4 regions of the Streptomyces sp. NBC_01198 genome follow, and region 3 is predicted to be linked to each of the others. Evidence: riboswitches for the same ligand, from Rfam matches in the RefSeq annotation. Region 3 holds a riboswitch; each other region holds the start of a gene.
What was found. Region 3 has a riboswitch for cyclic di-AMP ahead of OG702_RS21010 (M23 family metallopeptidase). Riboswitches for the same ligand answer to the same signal wherever they lie in the genome.
Positions count from the first base shown of each region.

Region 1: it holds a riboswitch for cyclic di-AMP, as region 3 does, so the genes downstream of both, OG702_RS30525 (M23 family metallopeptidase) here and OG702_RS21010 (M23 family metallopeptidase) in region 3, are expected to answer to the same signal.
Region 2: it holds a riboswitch for cyclic di-AMP, as region 3 does, so the genes downstream of both, OG702_RS34160 (C40 family peptidase) here and OG702_RS21010 (M23 family metallopeptidase) in region 3, are expected to answer to the same signal.
Region 4: it holds a riboswitch for cyclic di-AMP, as region 3 does, so the genes downstream of both, OG702_RS13620 (C40 family peptidase) here and OG702_RS21010 (M23 family metallopeptidase) in region 3, are expected to answer to the same signal.

Region 1 is NZ_CP108568.1:6,855,410-6,858,508, forward strand. It holds gene OG702_RS30520 (GNAT family N-acetyltransferase) at 1-1,009, shown strand, start outside; cyclic di-AMP (ydaO/yuaA leader) riboswitch at 1,396-1,584, shown strand; gene OG702_RS30525 (M23 family metallopeptidase) at 1,590-2,414, shown strand; gene OG702_RS30530 (AAA family ATPase) at 2,451-3,099, opposite strand, start outside.
Region 2 is NZ_CP108568.1:7,684,351-7,687,449, forward strand. It holds gene OG702_RS34150 (helix-turn-helix domain-containing protein) at 1-499, opposite strand, end outside; gene OG702_RS34155 (ATP-binding protein) at 779-1,210, shown strand; gene OG702_RS34160 (C40 family peptidase) at 1,275-1,754, opposite strand; cyclic di-AMP (ydaO/yuaA leader) riboswitch at 1,758-1,960, opposite strand; gene OG702_RS34165 (hypothetical protein) at 2,293-2,613, opposite strand; gene OG702_RS34170 (ATP-dependent Clp protease proteolytic subunit) at 2,620-3,099, opposite strand, start outside.
Region 3 is NZ_CP108568.1:4,687,194-4,690,292, forward strand. It holds gene OG702_RS21005 (N-acetylmuramoyl-L-alanine amidase) at 1-476, opposite strand, end outside; cyclic di-AMP (ydaO/yuaA leader) riboswitch at 871-1,029, shown strand; gene OG702_RS21010 (M23 family metallopeptidase) at 1,042-2,247, shown strand; gene OG702_RS21015 (MBL fold metallo-hydrolase) at 2,424-3,099, opposite strand, start outside.
Region 4 is NZ_CP108568.1:3,075,419-3,078,517, forward strand. It holds gene OG702_RS13615 (C40 family peptidase) at 1-837, shown strand, start outside; cyclic di-AMP (ydaO/yuaA leader) riboswitch at 968-1,124, shown strand; gene OG702_RS13620 (C40 family peptidase) at 1,132-2,166, shown strand; gene OG702_RS13625 (C40 family peptidase) at 2,472-3,099, shown strand, end outside.

The sequences.
Region 1 (3,099 bases), 2.2 Mb from region 3:
CGCCACCGCGCCGCTGACCGCCGAGCACATACCCCTGGCCGTACAGCGGTACGACCGCTGGTTCTCGCGCGCCCGGCGGCCGCCGTCCCAGCGGTCCTGGCTGACCGACGGACCCGTACGCGGCGACGAGCTGGTGGCCAAGCTGCACGCCGTCCCCGGCCTCGAAGCCTGCCGCGCACTGGACGGCGACGGCAACCTGATCGGCTACCTCGCCGCCCAGCCGGTCACCCTCGCGCCCGACGACCCGGCGGCGCTGCGCACCCACCCGCGCTCGGCCCTGGTGCCCTACGGCGGCCACGCGCTGCCCGGCGGGCGGGAGACCGAGGTGCTGCGCTCGCTCTACGCCAGGATCGCCGACCGGCTGGTCGCCGACCGCCGCCTCGTCCACTACGTCCAGGTGCCGGCCGGCGAGGTCGCCACCGCCCCCTGGGCCGACCTCGGCTTCGGCCGCGAACTCGTGCACGGCCTGATGGCGGTCAAGGCCAGGGGCCGCCAGCCGCGCGGCGTCGAGGGCCTCGGCATCCGCCGGGCCGGTCCCGGCGACCTGCCGCAGATCGGCCGGATGGCGGCGGAGTCCTCCCGGCGGCAGCGCGAGTCCGCGATGTTCCAGCCGCAGCCGGAGGGCGCGCTGGCCGCGCTGCGGCTGCACTACGCCGACGCGCTCGCCGATCCGCGCTGCGGAGCCTGGATCGCGTCCCGCAGGGGCGAGGAGATCGCCATGGTGCTGGTCGTCCCGGCCGTGCCCGACCCGGTCGTACCGGAGTCGTGCGTGGAACTCGCCGAGGCGTACGTGGAACCCGCCGCGCGCGGCGAGGGCATCAGCCGGGTGCTGCTGGCCACCGCGCTGGCGTGGGCGTACGACAACGGCCACCGCTACATCTCGGCCCGCTGGCACTCCGCCTCCCCGCTGGCCGCGGGGCACTGGCCGGCGGTCGGCTTCCGGCCGGTGGCCTACCGGCTCAGCCGGACGCTGGACGCGCGCATCGGCGGAGTGCCGGGCAGCTACTGAGGACGGGCTGACGTCCCGTCGGCCGCGATCCCGGCATATCCGAAACACCGTGCCAATTCCGGCATTTCGCAGTGACGCCGATCACTGCCGGCCGGATCCGTGACCGGCGTCACGGGCCGAACACGGTCCGGCTCCCCGGCGACACCCGCTGTTTCCGGTCCGGGCCGTTTGTCACCCTGTGCGGCCCGCCGCTCGACTCGCGGTGACCGGTCCGCATACGTACCGGCGTGTACGGATGGCGAGGAGTAACCGCCGGTACGGGCGGATTGGGGCGGCATGCCGCGTTTGGTTGCCCGCCGCTCCCGGCGTCGTCTAGCTTCGCCCTACCGCGGGCCGGACGTCCGCGGTATCCGCCGGGCGGGACGCCGAATCCTGCCGCCGCCCGGTATCGGGAACAGCCGAGCACTCAGGGCAGGAGCGGGGGACCCAGGTAGGTCGCCGTCCGGGGACACCGGACGGCTCGGGGTGAAGCCGCGCGACCGTACGCGCTCCTCGGAGCGCGGCCACGGCGGACCGCGGCCGGGCATCTCCTGCCCGAACCCGACAGCTCACCTCGCAGGCGTAGGAGAGGAATTCCCCCATGCCCGCAAAGGGACAGCACCGCAAGCCCCGCTCGCTCAACCGCCTGACCCGGGTGTGCATCGCGGCGGGCACCGGAGGCGCCGCCCTCGCGGTGCCGCTGCTCGGCGTCGGCCACGCGTCGGCCGCCGAGCCCACCAAGGCCCCCGCCGCTTCCGCGAAGTCGCACGAGTACACCGTCGTCCGCGGGGACACCCTGGCGAAGATCGCCACCACCCACCACGTCAAGGGCGGCTGGAAGTCGCTGTACAAGGCCAACAAGAAGGTCATCGGAGCCAACCCGAGTCTGATCCGCCCCGGCCAGCACCTCACGCTGAACACCGCCCCGGTCAAGGCCGCGCCGGCCCCCGCGAAGAAGGCCGCCCCGGCCCCGGCCAAGAAGGCCGCGCCCGCGGCCGCCAAGAAGGCCGTCAGCTCCACCGGCTACACCAAGCCGGTCGGCGACGCCGCCATCGGCACCCCTTACCACGCCCAGGGCTCCAACTGGTCCTCCGGTTACCACACCGGTGTCGACTTCCTGGTCTGGACCGGCACCCCGGTCCACTCCGTGGCGGCGGGCACCGTGGTGCACGCAGGCGCCGACGGCGCCTACGGCAACGACGTGATCATCCGGCACGCCGACGGCAAGTACACGCTGTACGGCCACCTGACCAAGCCGGTTGTCTCCGTCGGCCAGACCGTCGCCTCCGGCCAGGAGATCGGCATATCCGGCGCCACCGGCAACGTCACAGGACCGCACCTGCACTTCGAGGTCCGCACCACGCCGAACTACGGTTCCGACATCGACCCCGTCGCCTACCTCGCGGCGCACGGTGTCACCATCTGAGTCGCCTGACGCCCCACGGCAGTGCCCGCCCGGTCTTCACCACCGGGCGGGCGCTGCCGTGTGTCCCTCCTCGAACAGCCCGGCCAGCTCGCCGCGGGAGACCACGCCGAGCTTCGGATACGCCTTGTAGAGGTGGTAGCCGACGGTCCGCGGGCTCAGGAACAGCCGGGCCGCGATGTCCTTGTTCGACAGCCCCGCCGCCGCCAGCCGGACGATCTGCGACTCCTGCGGGGTGAGCCCCGCCCGCGCGTCCACCGGGCCGCTCTGCCGGGCCGCGTCCGGCACCGCGCCGCCCGCCGCGGCCAGCTCGCCGCGCGCCCGGTCCGCCCAGGGGCGCGCGCCGAGCCGCTCGAAGGTGTCCAGCGCGCCGCCCAGCCGCACCCGGGCCTCGTTCTTGCGGCGCGCCCGCCGCAGCCACTCCCCGTACAGCAGCGCGGTGCGGGCCGACTCCATGGCACGGCGGTGCGGGTTGTGCGCCGCCAGCGCCCGCAGGAAGTACGCCTCCGCACCGGTGTCCGGCGCCCGCAGCGCCGCGCAGCGGGCCACCAGCGCCGCCGCCCACTGCTGCCCCGAGCGGGCCGCCCAGTCCTCGAAGCGGGCGAAGGCCGCGTCCCCCCGCCCAGGCACCCCGAGCCGGACCGCGGCCTCCACCAGGTCAGGGACGCTGCGAATCGCGCAGATGTGG
Region 2 (3,099 bases), 3.0 Mb from region 3:
GTTCGAGCGGCGGATCCTGGTGCAGCACCGCCTGCCGCGCGATCCGCACGTCCACCAGCGCGTCCACCTCGCGCGGCGCGAGCTGCGGCATGACGTCCCTGGTCAGGGCATGGGCGTAGTCGTGGGTCTGCAGCAGGCCGGGCACCACGCTGGTCTCCATCGTCCTGGCCCGGCTCGCGCCGGTCTCCAGGCTGATGAAGTCGCGGTATTCCACCGGCAGGACCTCGCGGAAGTCGTGCCACCAGCCGCGCTGGTGGCCGTAGCCGGCGAGGGTGCGCAGCAGGTCGCGGACGTCCCGGTCGCGCACCGTGTAGATGTCGAGCAGCAGGTTCACGTCCTCGGCCCGTACGCTGCTCTGGCCGGTCTCGATCCTGCTCACCTTCGACTGGTGCCAGCCGGCCCGGTCCGCGGCCTCGCCGCTGGTGAGTCCTGCCAGGTCGCGCAGGCGCCGCAACTCGGCGCCAAGTCTGCGCCGGCGTACGGCGGGCACTCTTTCCATCGTTTCTCGCGCCTCCTCGGTGTGCGGCATGTCGCCCTGCATGCCGCCCTATTCACCCGATACGACAGTGTGCCGACCAAATGCGCTCTCACGTAGCAGAGTTCACCGTTTTGAGCGACAGATATATGCAGACACCCGTGGAAGGTCCGTATAGGCGGCACGATGAGTGTCATTCTGGCGCGAACCCGACGTAAGCGAGGCGGCCCAATTCCCGGGGCGTCCCGCTCCGGCGCAGGTACGTACCGGAGCCAGGTCACGGCGGGAAAGGGAAGCGTCGCCATGGCAGATCTTCAGGAAGCATCCATCACCCTGCCGAGCGACCCCGCGTCGGTGACGACGGCCAGGCGCTACGTGTGCGGTCTACTCGCCGACTGGGGGCTGCCCGCCGGGGCCCCCGCTGTCGACGCGGTCCGTCTGATCGTGTCGGAGTTGGCCACCAACGCGGTACTGCACACCTCGGGGCTGTCGCCGACCTTCACCGTCGACGTACGCCTCGAACGCCTGGAGGAGTTGCACATCGGCGTCACCGACAGCCATCCGCGCTGGCCACGGCAGGAGACCGCCGCCGCGCTGCAACAGGACAGCGGGCGGGGGATGGTGATCGTCCGCCACCTCACGGCGGAGTCCGGCGGCAGCCTGCAGGTCACGCCGACCGACGCCGGGGGGAAGACCGTGTGGATCATGCTGCCGTGGGCGGTCCCGGTCGGCTGACCGGCGGTCCCGGCCGCCGGCTGCGTGCCGGCCGCCGCGCCTGTCCCCGGGGGCTCCCCGGGCGTCACACCCGGCCGTACCACACACTCCTGGTCCAGATGTGCTCCAGCCGGACCCGCGCGCCGGTCTTCGGGGCGTGCCAGATCGCGCCGCCGCCCGCGTAGATCCCGACGTGGTAGACCGACGAGCTCGACGAGCCGGTGTGGAAGAACACCAGGTCGCCCGCCCGGCGCGCGGATGACGAGATGTGCCTGGTGCTGCCGTACTGCGCCGCCGCGGTGCGCGGCAGCTTCCTGCCCGCCTGCTTGAACGAGTACAGCGTCAGGCCCGAGCAGTCGAAGCGGCTGGGCCCCGCGGCGCCCCACTGGTAGGGCGAGCCCTGCTTCGAGGCCGCCACGCCGAGGGCTCTCGCGGCGAGCGTGGCGGCGTCCGCCTGCTGTGCGGCGCCCGGCAGCAGCGCCGGTACGGCGACGGCCGCCGCGGTGAGCACCGAGGCGGCCCCGATCCGGGACAGCCTGGCGGACAGTGCGATAGGCGCGGTCATGCGCAACCCTTCGTCGTCAGCCTGCGAAGGATGACCTGTCGGGTTCGAGCAGGCGAAGATGCCCGGCCGCATGCAGCGGCTTCACCCCAAGAGGCGGCCCTTACCTGCTCCTGGCCTGCCCCGTCGTGCCTGGGTCCTCCGCTCCCGCCGTTGCACTCGTGTCGACCTGACATCCGCACGCCGGCGGGATTCGGCTTCCGTGCGGACCGCCCCGCCACGGCGGCGGGGGCTTGTCGTCACCACGGATCGTGACGCACCGCGCACGCCGGCACCGGCTGGGAAACGCCCGATGTGACTCTCGTCACACTGCTGCCATCCGGGTGACGGCATTAGGCCTTCCGGGTGGACTGCGCCGCCGGCGGCCCGTGTGACCTGCGGGCTTGTCGATCATCGGCAAACGGGTACGCAACCGCGCCGGCCGTCCGCGCCGGGTTGCCGATCCGCCAATGGGCTGAGCCGATGTTCGGCCGAATCGGGGGCGGTCGCGCCGCTGGGTGACGAGCCGCGTCCCCGGTCCGGCCGCGGACGGTCCGCCGGGTCAGTCGGCCACCGGCGGCGGAGCCGTCTCGGGCGGCACCACGGCAAGTGACGACCGGCGTTCACCGTCGAGCACCCGCAGCGCCCGCCCCAGCGTGGCGTGATGCAGGTCCGTCTCGCCGCGCAGATGCATCACCGTCAGCGCCTCCCGCAGTGCCACGGCCCGCCCGACCAGCGCCTGGGCGGCCCGCAGCGCCGCGTAGGTGTCGGTGGTCCGCGACGGGTTGATCCGGCCCAGCAGGTCAACGACCTCCAGGTAGCAGTCGATCAGCTCGCCCTCGGAACGGGTGAGCGCCGGCAGCGGCGGCAGTTCCGGCACCACCGGGCCTCACCGCAGGCCGTAGGAGGGGCCGTTGGCCTTGCGGCTGGTGGTCAGCCGGTCCACCAGGCCGTACGCGACCGCGGATTCGGCGTCGAAGACCTTGTCCCGCTCGATGTCGGTACGCACCCGGTCCAGGTCCTGGCCGGTGTGCCGGGCCAGCAGCGTCTCCAACTGCTCTCGGGTGCGCAGCAGTTCGTTGGCCTGGATCTCCAGGTCGGAGACATCGCCCTGCACCACGTCGCTCATCGAGGGCTGGTGGATGAGGATCCGCGCCCCCGGGGTGATCATGCGCTTGCCCGGCGCCCCGGCCGTCAGCAGCACCGCGGCGGCCGACGCGGCCTGCCCGATGCACACGGTCGCGACGTCGCAGGTGACGAACTGCATCGTGTCGTAGATCGCGGTCATGGCCGAGAAGGAGCCGCCGGGGGAGTTGACGTACAGGTGGATGTCCTGCTCGGGGGAGGCGCTCTCCAGGTGGATGAGCTG
Region 3 (3,099 bases):
CGCGTGTTGTAGTCCCAGTTCCCCGCGTGCCAGGCGACGTCGTGCTCGCGGACGCACTGGTCGATGGCGCCGTCGGCGGACCGGACCACGTAATGCGCCGAGGCGGCGTGGGCCGGGTCCTTGAAGAGCGTGATCGTGTCGGCGAAGGTCTCCTGGGTGACGTGGATGACCACCATCTGGATCGGATACGTGGTCGGCCTGCTGGCGGCGGTGTAGTTGGCGGTGCTGGCCGCCGCCCAGGTGGCTGACGGGTAGTCCACCGTCCCGGCGCGGAGGGCGGCGGGTCGGTCGACCGCCCGCACGGCGTCGGCGGGTCCGTCGGCTGTCAGCGCGGCACCTGCGGGTCCGTCGGCTGCCTGCGCGGCTCCGGCGGGCCAGAGGCCGGCGGTGAGGCCCGCGGTGGCGGCGGCACCGAGGCCGAGGCCGCCGCGCAGCAGCGAACGGCGGCTGGGCACGGCGGGATTGGGGCGTTCCATCGAAGGCTCCCTGAGGCGTCATGATGAGGGCGGGTGCATGACAAGAACGGGCCCGCCCATCGTGCGGCCCGCGCCCCTGGCATGCCAAGTGGTTCGCGAATTGGCACAGGTCCAGACCACTGGTACCGCGCCGGTCAGGCGGATATCTGCGCCCGCACGCCGCTGCGCCCCGCCGTCACCCGCTCACCGCCCGTAGCCATGTCGGCCTCTCCGATAACAACTGACGCACACTCACATCACTGCCCGGCCACGCCACCTGTCCGGTTCCTCCACTCTACGTATACCTTGCCCGATTGGTTCCCGTCCCCAACTCTCCCATTCGGCTTGGAAAACCTCTCCGGCTCTATTAACGTTCGATAACGCAGCGCGGTCGTCACCGCCGCCGACAGGCGGCACCGTGCGCTTGCCGAATCCCGTCCGCGGGAACCGGGGACCCGCCCTTCCGCTACCGCGGGAGGGGTCCAATGGGGTGAATCGGGCAGCCGTCAGGCCCGTAGGAGACCTTCCTGCTCCGAACCCGTCAGCTAACCCGGTAGGCGAGAAGGAAGGAAAGGAGTGCGCCCCCGTGGCGTCCAACCAGCCTGCCTACGCTCCTGCCCCGGTAGCAGAACCGACCGGGGAGTGGCCCTTCGGGGAGCGGGACGAGCCCCTGCCGTCCGGCGCCCCCTCCGACGGCTCCGCCGCCACCCCTTCCTCGTCCTCGCCGGCGTCGTCCGCGCCGTCCCACGACGGCTACGACTACGGTTCGGAGCCCGCCGGCCTGCGCAGCCAGCTGCGCCTGCCGCGGCAGCGCACCGGCCTGCCCGCCCGTGGCGCGGCGGTCGGCAGCGCCGTGCTGGGCATGGCGGCCATGGCCGCGGTCGGTGCCGGTGGAGTGGCCGAGGCGGCCGACGCGCCGCCCGCCGGGCCGCCGATATCGCTGCCGGACTCGCCCGGCTTCCCCGACGCACTGCCCGCACAGGCGGTCCCGGCCCCGCAGCCCGAGGTCTCGGTCGGCACACCGTCGTACGACCCCTCCGCCGTCGTCCAGGCGACCGGCACGGCGGACGCCCCACACCCGGCCGTTACGGCGGCTGCTAATGACGCCGCCCAGGACGCGCACGGCGAGGAGGACGTGGCCGCCGCCGCGACCCCCGTCGACCCCGGCGAGGCGCTGCGCACCCGCATCGTCGACCAGGTCACCCGGCAGCGCGACGCCGCCGCCCGCGCCGAGCGCGAGGCCGCCGAGAAGTCCGCCGCCGAGCAGGCGGCCAAGGAGGCCGCCGCCCGCAAGGTGCGCGAGCAGGCCGCAGCCGCGAAGGCCGAGGCCGAGGCGAAGGCCAAGGCGGCCGCGGACGCCGCCGCGCGGGCGGAGGCCGAACGGCTCGCCCGGCTCGCCGTCTCCTACGTCAAGCCGGTCGCCTCCTACACCCTCACCACCGCCTTCGGCGAGTCCGGCAACATGTGGGCGACCCACACCGGCCAGGACTTCGCCGCCCCCACCGGCACCCCGGTGCACGCCGTCCACAGCGGCACGGTCACCTCGGCCGGCTGGGCGGGCTCGTTCGGCTACCGGGTGGTCCTCCGCCTCGATGACGGCACCGAGCTGTGGTACTGCCACCTGTCGACGATGGTCGCCACGTCCGGCGAGGTCGTCACCGGCGACACCATCGGCCGGGTCGGCGCGACCGGCAACGTACCGGGGCCGCACCTGCACCTCGAAGTACGACCCGGTGGTGGCGCGCCCGTCGATCCGGTGCCGTGGCTGTACGGTCATGATGTCGCGGTCTGAGGTGCAGGGCCGGCCGTAGGCCGCTCCGCACCGCCTTCCGCGGCACCCTCCGCCCGCAGGCCCCCTGGCCCGCCGCCCCGAGAACAGCCGGCGGCCCCGGCGTACACCCCCCCCGACGCCGGGGCCGTCGGCATGTCCGCCCGGCCGGGTCGCCCCGGCCGGGCTGCCTGCGTCGGTCAGCCGCCGGTCCTGACGCTCCCGGCGGCCACGCTGTCCGCTCCGGCGCCGAGGCGGGCGTCGGGTCCGGGGTCCTGTCCGAGGCCCCGTGCGGTCTCCTGGCGGTGCGCGAACTCGGCGGCCAGGCCCACCAGGCCGACCAGATCGGCGCGCCCGGTCTCGCCGTCCAGCGCGCGGTACTCGACCGCCGCGAGGATCGCCATCCGCTCGTTCAGCCCCCAGTGCGGGTACGGGTCGCCGGCGATCAGCTCGGCGGCCAGCACCGGCAGCGGGCGGCCCGCCGCGTGCCCGCGGTGCACCGCCGCGCGCAGCTCCAGCAGGTAGTCGGCGTAGCCGCGGACGTCCGCGGGCGTCATCACGGGGCCGTGCCCGGGCACCACCACCCGCGGGCCGCAGTCCAGGATGCGCCGGCAGGCGCGCTCCACCGACTCCAACGGCCCGGCCCAGTGCACCGGGTGGTCCTCGTTGAAGACGACGTCGCCCGCACAGACGACGCCCTCCTCCGGCAGGTGGACGATCAGGTCGCCCGCGGTGTGCGCGGGACCCACCTCGATCAGCCGCACCGCCACCCCGTCGACGTCCAGTTCCACCTCGCCGCTGAAGGTACGGGTCGGGTGGACGGTGCTGACGCCGCCGAAGTCGCCGTAGCGGCCGAAGTGCTGCCGCACGTAAGCC
Region 4 (3,099 bases), 1.6 Mb from region 3:
CAGAAGACGCAGACGCTGAACGACTCGCGCCGGCTGCTCGGGCAGTACGCGGCCGCGCAGTACCGCAGCGGCGGCGACGACTCGACCGGGCGCTTCCTGATGGCGACCGACCCGCAGGACCTGCTGGACCAGACGCATCTGGTGGGCCTGCTGGGGAAGCGGCAGAAGTCGGCCGTCGAGTCCTACCGGGTGCAGCAGGCGGCGGCCACCCAGCAGCGCATCGAGGCGGCCAGGAGCCTGGCGACGCTGACCACCCGGCAGGCGCAGCTGCGGACCGCCAAGGCCGACGTGCAGACCAAGCTGGGCGCCGCCCAGACGCTGCTGAACAGCCTCACCGCGCAGGAGAAGGAACGGCTGGCGGCCCTGCAGGCCAAGCAGGAGCAGGAGGCCAAGCGGAAGGCCGCCGCCATCGCCGCACAGGAGAAGGCAAAGGCGAAGACAGCGGCGAAGAAGTCGGGGTCGACCGCGCCGGCGACGCCGGCCAACGCGTCGGTCGCCGCCAAGGCCATCGCCTTCGCGCACGCCCAGCTGGGCAAGCCGTACGTGTGGGGCGCGACCGGCCCGGCCTCCTTCGACTGCTCGGGCCTGACCCAGGCGTCCTACAAGGCGGCGGGCATCACGCTGCCGCGGACCACGGGCGAGCAGGTCGACGTCGGCACCCGGGTCTCGACCTCGGACCTCCAGCCGGGTGACCTGATCTTCTTCTACAGCGACGCCAGCCACGTCGGTCTCTACATCGGCGACGGCAACATGATCCACGCTCCGCACACGGGAACGGTCGTCAAGGTCGCTCCGATCACCGAAATGCCGATCTATGCAGCGGTTCGTCCGTACTGAATCGACCACCAACCGTAAGATCACAAAGCGATTTCGGTCACGTTGCAATCCAAACTTCCCAACATCCGGAGAAGTTGAGTACGGTAACCCGCTAGGTGACGCGTTCGCCGCCGGTGAAAGTGCCGGCACCGCGCCGCCTCCGCTCAATCCGGCCCAGGCCGGAACCGGGGACCCACCACGCACCATCGGGGTGAATCGGGACAGACGCCGGCAGGTGTCCGACCCGTAGGGCTGCCTTCCCTGCCCGAACCCGTCAGCTAACCCGGTCGGCGGTTCACGGAAGGAGTCGCCTTCGTGGCGTCGCATCGCAAGCCGCGCCCGCGGATACTCGCCTCGACCGCCCCCCGTGCGGCGGTCGGCGTCACCGCGGCGGCCATCGCATCGGTCACCCTGCTCAGCGAGAGCGCGAGCGCGGCGCCCGCGAAGCCCTCCATCACCGAGGTCAAGGCGCAGATCGACACCCTGAACCAGCAGGCCGAGGTCGCGACGCAGAACTACGACCAGGCCAAGGAGAAGACCGACACCCAGCGCGACAAGACCAACCAGCTGCTCGCGCAGGTCGCCCGGAAGACCGAGCAGATGAACGAGTCCCGCCGGGTGCTGGGACAGTTCGCCAGCGAGCAGTACCGCGACGGCGGCATCGACCAGACCGTGCAGCTGCTGCTGGCCGACAACCCCGAGCAGTTCCTGAACCAGTCGCACATGGTCAACCAGCTCTCCGCGACGCAGACCGAGGCGCTGAAGAACTTCCAGATCCAGCAGGAGCAGGCCTCGATCCAGCGGTCGCAGGCCACTGCGAGCCTGACCCAGCTGACCAACGCCCAGAAGCAGCTGGCCACCCAGAAGAAGACGGTGCAGACCAAGCTCGCGGCCGCGCAGAAGCTGCTCAACAGCCTCAGCGCCGCGCAGCGCGCCAAGATCGCCGGCATGAAGAAGGGCAAGTCCTCGCCGGCGAGCTACAGCTACTCCGGCCCCGCGTCCGGCCGTGCCGCCGCCGCGATCAAGTTCGCGCTCGCCCAGCGTGGCAAGCCGTACGTCTACGGCGCCACCGGCCCCGGCTCGTACGACTGCTCGGGCCTGACCCAGGCCGCCTACGGCGCGGCGGGCGTCAAGCTCGGCCGGACCACCTACGACCAGGACAAGGACGGCGTCGCCGTCTCGAAGGCCGACCTGCAGCCCGGCGACCTGGTCTTCTTCTACTCGGGGCTGTCCCACGTGGGCATCTACCTGGGCAACGGCCAGATCGTGCACGCCCCGCACACCGGCGCGTTCGTCGAGGTCGCCCCGCTGAGCTGGATGCCCTTCGCCGCCGCCCGCCGGGTCGCCTGACCGCAGGCACACGCCCGCGGCGCCGGGGCCGGAAACGGGCCAACGGTCAGGCTGGGTCCGTTTCCGTCCCGCTCACCCGTCGAACGGCGGTCGTTTCCTTGCACGGGCCGACCGATACGGGACAGTCCCGGTCAGTACGTCCCGGTGCGCCCCCGGGCAGGTTTAGCGTCGCTCCTCAGGTGGCCGACACCCCACTGCCGTCCGGTACCGGACGGCAACGGCCACCCCCGCCGAAGGCCCGGCGGCGTGCTGCTCCCCCGTGCAGCCGCCGCCGGGCCGCCCCTCGGAAGGAGTGACGGCCCGCGATGGCCTCACACAGTCCCGCCCTCACCCCCGCGCACACTCCCGCGCACCGCAAGAAACGCATCGCCTTAACCGGCAGCGGAAGCGGTAGCGGCAGCCCGGGCGCCCCCCGCACCACCCGCACGACGACCAGCACGACCAGCACGACCCGCACCACCGCCCGGATCGGTGTCACCCTCGTGCTCGCCTCGGCCGCCACCGTCTCGCTGTTCGGCGAGGCCGGCAACGCGGCACCGCAGCTGACCCCGGACCAGGTCAGGGCGAAGGTGGCGGCGCTCTACCAGCAGGCGGAGCAGGCCACGCAGGACTACGACGGAGCCAAGGAGCAGGCCGACACCGCGAGTTCGGCGGTCTCCGCCCTCCAGGACCAGCTGGCCCGCAAGACGGCGAAGCTGAACAGCACCAGGGACGCGCTCGGCAGCATCGCCGCGGCGCAGTACCGCTCCGGCGGCATCGACCCGCTGCTGCAGCTCGCACTGAGCTCCACGCCCGACACCTACCTCGCCCGGGCGTCCTACCTCCGGCAGGCCGGCACCCAGCAGAGCCAGGCGCTGACCCGGCTGGCCGCCCAGCAGCAGGACATCGCCCACACGCGTTCGCTGGCCGCGGGCCGGCTGGCCGCGCTGCGCG